Regions from separate parts of the Sphingobium sp. GW456-12-10-14-TSB1 genome, predicted to be linked through region 2. Evidence: predicted binding sites of a transcription regulator. Region 2 holds the regulator's gene; each other region holds the start of a gene.
What was found. The regulator LexA, encoded in region 2, represses DNA repair genes until DNA is damaged. The targets are predictions, from matches to a motif close to GTTCCNCNCTTGTTCT.
Positions count from the first base shown of each region.

Region 1: AC07X9_RS03565 (ATP-dependent helicase) is a predicted target of LexA. The motif match lies at 1,809-1,824, and genes of this name have one in related genera.
Region 3: AC07X9_RS13225 (MmcB family DNA repair protein) is a predicted target of LexA. The motif match lies at 1,291-1,306, and genes of this name have one in related genera.

Region 1 covers NZ_JBWKZI010000001.1:749,456-752,728, reverse strand. Annotated here, with positions in the region: gene AC07X9_RS03585 (globin domain-containing protein) at 1-208, opposite strand, end outside; gene AC07X9_RS03580 (RrF2 family transcriptional regulator) at 317-790, shown strand; gene AC07X9_RS03575 (hypothetical protein) at 753-1,196, opposite strand; gene AC07X9_RS03570 (GFA family protein) at 1,393-1,788, opposite strand; gene AC07X9_RS03565 (ATP-dependent helicase) at 1,892-3,273, shown strand, end outside.
Region 2 covers NZ_JBWKZI010000001.1:1,453,275-1,456,547, reverse strand. Annotated here, with positions in the region: gene AC07X9_RS07080 (ComEC/Rec2 family competence protein) at 1-896, shown strand, start outside; gene lexA (transcriptional repressor LexA) at 893-1,564, opposite strand; gene AC07X9_RS07070 (molybdopterin molybdotransferase MoeA) at 1,690-2,874, opposite strand; gene moaC (cyclic pyranopterin monophosphate synthase MoaC) at 2,871-3,273, opposite strand, start outside.
Region 3 covers NZ_JBWKZI010000001.1:2,714,814-2,718,086, forward strand. Annotated here, with positions in the region: gene AC07X9_RS13210 (PaaI family thioesterase) at 1-14, shown strand, start outside; gene AC07X9_RS13215 (DUF1491 family protein) at 4-357, shown strand; gene AC07X9_RS13220 (cell wall hydrolase) at 535-1,206, shown strand; gene AC07X9_RS13225 (MmcB family DNA repair protein) at 1,318-1,812, shown strand; gene AC07X9_RS13230 (ankyrin repeat domain-containing protein) at 1,826-2,452, opposite strand; gene AC07X9_RS13235 (SCO family protein) at 2,494-3,147, shown strand; gene AC07X9_RS13240 (YcgN family cysteine cluster protein) at 3,151-3,273, shown strand, end outside.

The DNA of each region.
Region 1 (3,273 bases), 700 kb from region 2:
TATTCTCCGCATAGCCAAGGATCGCGGCAGCCAGACGCCTGGGCTGTTCGCCGCTTGCCTGTGCAGCCTGATCGAACATCGCCTTTACCTCTTCGTCCTGAAAGAGCCTGGCGTACATGGCCGTTGTGATGGCGACGCCATGCTGGCGCAGGGCGGGACCAGTCGATTTGACGATTGCGATGGTGGAAGCCGACAGTGAGCTGGACATATAAACGCCTTTCGACAGACTCGATAAGCGGTATTTAATTTGCATCTTTTAAGATGTAAACAGGATATATGTTTTAACCTGCCAGTCGGAGGATTAACGAACGAAACCATGCAACTGACCCGACACACCGATTATGCGCTGCGCGTACTGATTCATCTGGCAGCATCGCCAGACGGGCGGGCGACGATTGCGCAGATTGCCGACGCTTACGGACTGTCGCGCAATCATCTGATGAAGGTGGTGCATGGCTTGGCGCAGGGTGGCTTTATCGCGACCCAGCGCGGGCGCGGCGGTGGCTTTTCGCTCGCACGCGCGCCGGAGGAAATCAGCATCGGCGCGGTGGTCCGGCATAGCGAGCCGGACATGAGAATGGCCGACTGTGCGACCTGCCCGGTCAGCCCGTCTTGCGGGCTGACCGGCATATTGGCGCAGGCCGCCGCTGCATTTCTGGCCGTGCTGGACCGGCACAGCCTGAGCGATGCGACCCGCGACCGGGCCGGACTGGCAGCGATCATCGCTGCCCTGCCCGGCCCGGATGCATTGGTCAGCGGCGACGCGCCTTGCGCGCCTCGCTCGGATTGATGCAGCTGTCCTGCACGGTTTTCGAACAGACGGGATAGTCCTTCGCCTCCGCCGGGGGCGGGGTCATGTTGCCGCCTACGGTCACAGGGTTTGCAGCCGATCCGACGGGTGCAGCCGGGTCATTGGGAACGCCAGCAGGCGCCGGGTCCATGCCGGGGTCTGCCGGGACGGCGCCGGTCGGCATCCCTGCATTGGGATCAGCAGGGGTTGCCGGAGCAGTTCCGGGTGCAGCAGGGGCCGTCATGGCAGGGTCTGCTGGCATGGCGGGGGTGGCAGGATCGGCAGGCGGCGCCATGTCGCCAGCGGGCGGCTGGCTCATCGGAGCCGGCGTTTCCTGCGCGGTGGCAACGCCTGTAACGGCGGCAAAACTGAGCATCGCGGCGCTGGCCAGCATGATCGACTTCATCGGAAAATATCCTTTCCTTCTTTTCTCATGGCCCCATTACGCGGGGAAGAGTGAGCGAAGAACCGGAGTCGTGACGCGCCCGTTCCGGCTGTGGCGGTGAGCCGTGCCGGATGCGCCATGAGATGAAGCAGGAGTGATCGTCTGGCCAATGTGCGCAAGAGAGGAGCATCTGCCCTTCCCTCCGTATCGAACCGCCTTATTCGCCGGGAAAGCGATCGAATTTTGGCAGTTCGTTGGCGGTAGCCATCCATGGCGGCGCTTCGGCCATCTGGATATGCGCCTGGGGTGGAAAGGCCGACTGATCGTCAAGCGTCGCGGTCTGAATATCGATGCCGCCGGGGAAGATGGCGGGATTGGTGTAGAACAGCCCGGTACCGCACGTTCCGCAAAAATGACGGGTCGCGTTCTGGGAGGATTGATAGGCGACCGGCGTGCCTTCAATGCTCACCGCATCCCGCTGAAACAAGGCCCAACCGACCATCGGCGCGCCGGAACTGGCGCGGCAATCGGCACAGTGACAGATGGCGCTATGCGCGGGCTCCCCGCTGACTTCGTAGCGGATCGCGCCGCACTGACATTTCCCCGTCGCCATGATTCGTCCTCCCTTGCACAATTCCCCTTTTGTTCTCATAGAAGGCGCGTCACTGCAAGGCTGATGCCTTGCCCCCGCCCCTGCCCAGCCCTAGTTGTTGTCCATGAACTTTCCCGCCCCCTCCTCCACCGACCCCGACTATATCAAGGGCCTGAACCCGCCGCAGCGCGAAGCAGTGCTGACGACCGAAGGGCCGGTGCTGGTGCTGGCGGGTGCCGGAACGGGCAAGACGGCTGCGCTGACCGCGCGTCTGGCCCATCTGGTCGCGACCCGGCGCGCCTGGCCGTCCGAAATCCTGTCCGTCACCTTCACCAACAAGGCGGCGCGGGAAATGCGCGAACGGGTGGGGCGTATGATCGGCCCGGCGGTCGAGGGGATGCCATGGCTGGGCACGTTTCACGCGATCGCGGCCAAGATGCTGCGGCGTCATGCCGAACTGGTCGGGCTGCAATCCAATTTCACGATTCTGGATACGGACGACCAGTTGCGGCTGATGAAGCAGTTGATCCAGGCCGAAGGGATTGACGAGAAGCGCTGGCCCGCGCGGCAATTGGGCGGCTTGATCGACCAGTGGAAGAATAAGGGGTGGACCCCGGACGACATCAGCGCGGGCGAGAGCGAGGGCTATGCCAATGGCAAGGGGCAAAAGCTGTACGCCGCCTATCAGGCCCGGTTGCGCGCGGTTAATGCCTGTGATTTCGGGGACTTGCTGCTGCATGTTCTGACGATATTGAAAAGCCATCGCGACGTGCTGGAAAGCTATCAGCAGCGGTTCAAATATATCATGGTGGACGAATATCAGGACACCAACTCCAGCCAATATCTGTGGCTGCGGCTGCTGGCGCAGACGCGCAAGAATCTGTGCTGCGTGGGCGATGACGACCAGTCCATCTATTCCTGGCGCGGGGCGGAAGTCGCCAATATCCTGCGGTTCGAGAAGGATTTTCCCGGCGCGAAGATCATAAGGCTGGAACAGAATTATCGCTCCACCCCGCATATATTGGGCGCGGCATCGGGCGTGATCGCCGAAAATGGCAATCGGCTGGGCAAGACATTGTGGACCGACATCGACGTGGGCGAGAAGGTGCGCGTCGTCGGCATATGGGACGGGCCGGAAGAAGCGCGGCGGGTCGGCGAGGAGATCGAGGCGATCCAGCGCGATGGCGGGTCGCTGGACGAAGTCGCGATCCTGGTTCGGGCGCAGCACCAGACCCGTGAGTTTGAGGATCGCTTCATCCAGATCGGGATGCCGTACCGTATCGTCGGCGGCTTCCGCTTTTATGAACGGGCCGAAATCCGCGATGCGCTGGCCTATTTGCGGCTGGTGAACCAGCCCGCCGACGATCTGGCGTTCGAACGGATCGTCAATGTGCCCAAGCGGGGTCTTGGCGACAAGGCGGTGGAGAAATTGCACCGGCTGGCTCGGGCAGAGGGGATACCGCTGCTCCACGCGGCGGCGCGCATCCTCGACACGGACGAACTGAC
Region 2 (3,273 bases):
CGGCAATGCTGATGACCGGCATTGTCGTCGAACTGGTGCTGATGCCGATCGCGCTGTTCCATTTTCACAAGGCCGGGATGCTGGGGGCGTTCGCCAATCTCGTCGCCATCCCGTTGACTACCTTTGTCGTGATGCCGCTGGAGGCGCTGGCGTTGCTGTTCGATCTTGTCGGACTGGGCGCCCCCTTTTGGTGGATGACCGCGCAGACGCTGAACCTGTTGCTGCTCATCGCCCATGGCGTCGCCGCCAGTCCAATGGCGACAATGCTGACGCCGGCGGTGCCGTCCTGGCTGTTCGCGCTGATGATCGGCGGGCTGCTCTGGTGTCTGTTGTGGCGCAGCGGGTGGCGCTGGCTGGGCCTTGGGCCCGTGGCGATCGGCGTGACCGGCGTGCTTTGGCTATCACCGCCCGATATTCTGGTGACGAGCGATGACCGCCACGTCGCGGTGCGGACATCGACGGGCGGCATGGCACTGCTGCGCGCGGGCGCAGGCGATTATGTGCGTGACACGCTGGCGGAGAGCGCAGGCTATGACGGGCCGATCGAAGCGATGGCGGACCTGCGGCAGGCGCGCTGCTCGACGGATCTGTGCGCAGTGGGGATGCAGGCGGGCGGGCGGCGCTGGCATGTGCTGGCCACCCGCAGCGACATGCTGGTCGAACGGGCCTTGTTCAGCCGGGAATGTGCCGCCGCCGACATCGTCATTGCCGATCGCGCGCTGCCACGTTGGTGCCGCCCGCGCTGGCTGAAGATCGACCGACGGATGCTGGCGCGAACCGGCGGCATTGCCATCGACCTGGACGATGCGCGGGTCAGTACGGTGAAGATGGCGGGCGACGCTCATCCCTGGATCGTCGCACCGCGCCCTCGCCGCAGCCCGTCATGGCGGCCTTAATTATAACGGCGCAGCAGTCCCGCCAGCTTGCCCTGAATTCGCACCTGTCGCGGATCATAGATTTGCGGTTCATAGGCGCTGTTGGCCGGATCGAGCCGGACGCGCTGTCCTTCGCGGCGGAAATATTTAAGCGTCGCTTCCGCATCGTCGATCAGGGCGACGACGATCTGGCCTTCGCGGGCGACATCAGTGCGCTGGATCAGTGCAAAATCGCCGTCGAGAATGCCCGCTTCCATCATCGAATCGCCCGACACTTCCAGCGCATAATGATCGCCAGCCCCCAGCAGCGCGGCGGGGACGGACAGCATATTCTGCCCCTCCATCGCCTCGATCGGGACGCCGGCGGCAATACGGCCATGCAGCGGGATTTCGATGACGTCATTGGCAGCGATCGGCAGGCTGGGCGCCAGTTGCGGCTTGGCCGGAGCAACCGGCGCAGGGACGCGGTGCATGGCGTCGGGGAGCTTCAACACCTCCAGCGCGCGGGCGCGATTGGGCAGGCGGCGGATGAAGCCGCGTTCCTCCAATGCATTGATCAGCCGGTGAATGCCGGACTTGGATCGCAGGTCGAGTGCATCCTTCATCTCCTCGAAAGAAGGGGATACGCCACCTTCCTCCAGCCGGGTCTGGATGAAACTCAGCAATTCCTGCTGCTTGAGGGTCAACATGCCTGCGGTCCTCCATGGAACGTATAAGGAACACATAGGAAACGGAAGGAGGCGAGTCAAGCGAGCAACAACGGACCGGAAGCGGCGCATCCGGCCATGGGGACCGGGTCCAATCGAACGGTCGATCAGTCCGTCAGGGGCAGGATGGTGACGATGTCGCCTGCGGCTGCGATCGATGAACCGGCAGGGCGAACAATCAGGCAGTCGGCCATAGCCATGGCGGCCGTGGCGGCGCTGTCCTGCGACGTGACGGAGACGATCCCGGCCTCCCCCCGATAGGCGCGCAGATAATCGTCGCGATCGCCGGTCGCGGGTAGCGGCGCGGCAAGGCGCGCCTCGCTCAGGCGCGGGAGCGGCGCGGTCGATCCGGCGCGATGGCGCACCAGCGGCAACAGGAACAGCGTCGCGGTGACAAAGGCCGAGACCGGATTGCCCGGCAGGCCCAAAAATACGGCATCGGCAATGGTACCGGCCATTAGCGGCTTGCCCGGCCGCATCCTGATCTTCCAGAAATCGAGCGTACCCCCCGCCTGCACAAAGGCAGGCCGGACCATGTCATGATCGCCGACGGATGCACCGCCGGTAGAGACGATGATGTCCGCCGACGCCGCGCGTTTCAGCGCAGCCGTCATGGCATCAAGATCATCGGGAACGATGCCCAGATCAACGACGTCGCACGGCAGGGTTGCCAGCATCGCCGCCAGCATGGCCGCATTGGAAGAGGGCAGACTGCCCGCCGGGGTCGGCGCGCCGGGGGGCACGAGTTCGTTGCCGGTCGAGATCAGCGCGACCGTGGGGCGGCGGCCGACGGGCAGCCTCCCATGGCCGCCCAGCACGGCGAGCGCGATGCGCGCGGGTGTAAGGGTAGTCCCGGTGGCGAGCAACAGGGCGTTCGTGGCAAAGTCCGACGCGGCCGGGCGTATGTTGCGCCCGACAGGCAGGGGATCGTCGCTGGCGGTCAGTCGGTCGCGCTCGCGGATGGCATTTTCCTGGATCAGGATCGTGTCTGCGCCAGCGGGCAGGGGCGCGCCGGTGAAGATGCGGCAGGCCTGTCCGGGCGCCAGCGGCGCAGGCACAGCGCCGCCAGCCGCGCTTTCGCCAGTGACTTGCCACGGCCCCGGCCATTCAGCGGCACGCACGGCATAGCCGTCCATCGCGGACAGATCGGCCCAGGGCTGGTCGCGAAGCGCCAGTAGGTCGCTGGCCAGCCAGCGTCCGGTGCAGGCGGCGACCGGCGCTGTTTCCGCTGGCAGCGGGCTCGCAAGGGCGAACAGGCGAACCTGCGCCTCGGCGACGGGCAGCAGGCTCATGCCGCGCGCCAGTCGCCCGACTTGCCACCGCTCTTGGCGATCAGGCGGACCTGGCCAATGACCATGCCCTTGTCGAGCGCCTTGGCCATGTCATAGATGGTGAGCAGCGCGACAGAGGCAGCGGTCAGCGCCTCCATTTCCACGCCCGTCTGGCCAGCGGTGCGCGCGGTGGCGGTGACGGTCACGCCGCTTTCGTCCAGATCGAAGTCGATATTCACGCTGCTCAGCGCGATCGGGTGACAAAGCGGGATGAGGTCGGCCGTGCGCTTGGCCGCCATGATCCCTGCGACCCGCGCGACCGCCAGCACGTCGCCCTTCTTGACCAGTCCCTGCGCAATCGCGGCAGCGGCATCGGCGATCATGTCGATCCGGCCGCTGGCGACCGCTTCCCGCGCGGTC
Region 3 (3,273 bases), 1.3 Mb from region 2:
GATATGGTGGCTGAGTCGCAGGACGGCGCGCGGCTGACCAGCGCTATCCTGGTCAATGCGCTGGTGCGGCGCACCAATGCGGCTGGCGGCTTTGCCACGATCATCGTCAAGGGCGACGAAACGAGCGGCGTCATATTGGTACAAGTCCTTGAAAAGGGCAAAGAAACTGGTTTGTTCGAGCGTGTATCGAACTTTGCCGGCGGCTATGCGTTGATGCGCTGTGGACCGTCCCTGGAGGATGGCCCGGAGGCGCTCGCCACCTATGTGGCGCGTCGGCGCAGGTCGGACCCCGACCTGTGGATAATCGAACTCGATATCCCGGAAGCAGAACGGTTCGCCGCTGAAACGATCTGCTGATCGTTGACTTAGTGCAATGGTCCGTGCAGAGGCCCCGCCAACGCTGAACGCGCAGGTTGCTGCATTCGTCCAAGGGGGGCGGATTTGGTAAACACGCAGACGGGGGGCGGCCAGACGTCAAGGAATATGGGTATAAGACGACGTCCAAGGCCAAGAACCGCACGTTTTTGAGTCATAATGAGTTTTCGATTGAGGGCCGCGATCATCGTGGCATTTGCGCTGTCCGCTACAGCGGCCGTGACCGCTTCCGACATGTCGATCGCCGGTGAGTCGATCCATTCGGTAGCGTCCCTGTCCAGCGGCGACGCGCTGACGACAGCGCCTGCGGCCGCACAGAAGCCCGCAATCACTTTTGCCGCGCCGCGCGAAATCGTGCAGCCGCTGGCTTCGGCCTCCAAGGCCGATCTGACCTATTCCACCGAATCCGACATGCAGGCGAGCAGCCTGGCCGCGCTGGTCGACGCCCATGGCGACGCCGAAGCCGTGGACGGCGACATGAAATGCCTGGCCGGAGCGGTCTATTTCGAATCCAAGGGCGAAAGCCTGGAAGGCCAGCTGGCCGTGGCACGGGTGATCATCAACCGCGCCAAATCGGGCCGCTTTGCCGACAGCCTGTGCGGCGTCGTCTATCAGCCCAGCCAGTTCAGCTTCGTGCGCGGGCACGGGATGCCGCCGATCCGCATCGAAAGCAACGCCTGGCGCGAGGCCGTCGCCATCGCCCAGATCGCCATGGACGACAGCTGGAACAGCCGGGCCGAAGGCGCCCTTTTCTTCCACGCCCGCCGCGTTTCGCCGGGCTGGGGCAAGGCCAAGCTGGCGATGATCGACAATCATATCTTCTATCGTTGAGCGACGGCGCGCGATTGGCGCGCTTCCTTTGGGGTGGATCATGAAAAGGCCGGTTCGGGTTCTACCGAATCGGCCTTTTCTTTTGTTCCTGACTTGTTCTAAAGTCGCGCCATGAGTAGCGCCCCGATCGAAAGCTGTTCCCCATTGACCGACGGCACTGCGCTGGCGGTGGCGCGGGGGACGTTGCGGCTGTTTTTCCGCCACGACATGAGCGGCATAATGGAAGTGCCGCTGCCCAACGGGCGGCGCGCCGACATCATGGCGATCGACGGGGCGGGGCGGCTGACGATCGTGGAGATCAAGTGCAGCCGGGCGGACTTGCTGGGCGACATGAAATGGCCCGATTATTTCGACTATTGCGACCGCTATTATTGGGCAGTGCCGATGGGGTTCGACCTGTCGCTGTTCGACAGTGAATCGCTGTGGCCCGCGCGCACCGGCCTGATCGTCGCGGATCAATATGACGCCGAACTGGTCCGTCCCGCGCCGATCGAGCCATTGGCCGCGGCCCGGCGCAAGGCGGAGACATTACGCTTTGCCCGGCGGGCGGCGCGGCGGCTGACGGCGATCAACGATCCCGATCATGCGGCCGAGATCGGCTGGTAGGCCGGGCTTTAGCTCAGAATACCGGACCCTGCACCGGGCCTTTGGGCGTGGTGCTGGTCTTGGCGGCGGCGAGCGCTTCGGCAAGGCCGGGCGTGCGGTTGTCCCGGTTGGCATAGTCGCGGGCGGACATGCCGGCGATGGAATCGCGCTTGTCGGGATCGGCGCCCTGCGCCACGAGCAGCCGGACCAGCCCCAGATCGCGCAGTTGCACCGCGCGGATCAGCGGGGTTTCGCCGCTGCCATTGGTTTTGTCCACCTGCGCGCCGCGCGCGATCAGCGTGCGTGCCCCCTCTTCGAAACGGCCCTGCACCGCCTTCATCAGCGGGGTGTTGCCTTCATTGTCGGCCAGATTGGGGTTCGCCCCCTTGGCCAGCATGAAGGCGAGCCAGGTGGCGTCGCGCCGGGCGATGATGATGTGCAGCGCGGTCTCACCCGATGTGACGTCACGGCTGTTGACCACGGTGGAGCCGGGCTTTTGCAGCAGGTCGGTGACCTTCTGCCCGTCGGCATCCTTCACGGCCTTCAGGAAATTATAATTGTCGGAAAATTGCGCCTGCGCGGCGACCGGGGACAGCAGCGCCAGCGTCAATGCGGCGGCGCGCCCCAGACCCATCCATGCGCTCAACCCGGTCTTGCTCATCATCTGCCCCGTATCATTTGCAAATCGGCCCATAGCAAGGCATGGCTGGCGGCACCATGAACAAAGCAAAGATTGCGATCGCCCTGCCGCTGCTGGCCCTGCTGGCTGCGTGCAATATGGGGACGGACGGGAACGCATCAAGCGGCGATAGCGCGCAGGGCGAACTGGCGGGCGCGCGGATCGGCGCGCCTTTCACCCTGACCGATCAGGATGGCAAGCCCAGAAGCTGGGACGATTTCAAGGGCCAGTATCGCCTGGTCTATTTCGGTTACACCTATTGCCCGGATGTCTGCCCGGTCGACCTGCAACGCATCATGCAGGCGTTCAGCCAGTTCGAAAAGGCGCAGCCCGCGCTGGCGGCGAAGGTCCAGCCGATCTTCATCAGCGTCGATCCGGCGCGCGATACCCCCGCGGTCCTCAAACCCTATGTCGCGGCTTTCCACCCGCGCCTCATCGGCCTGACCGGCACGCCGGAGCAGATCGCCAGGGTCGCCAAGGATTTCGTCGTCCTCTACAATGTGGACGGTAAGCCGGGGGACAAGGATTATCTGGTCAGCCACAGCCGCACGCCATATCTGTTCGATCCCGACGGCAAGCCGGTTGCGCTGGTCCCGGTCGATGATCCGGGCACGCCGAACGTGGACGAAGGCGCGCCGGACAAGGTGCTGGCTGCCCTCAGGAAATGGGTGAAATAGGGCTTGGACTTCTGGGAAAAGCCTCTCCACACGCTGGATGCCGCCCAGTGGGAGGCATTGTGCGACGGGTGCGGAAAATGCTGCCTGCACAAGGCGGAGGATGAGGATACGGGGCATATCTACCCC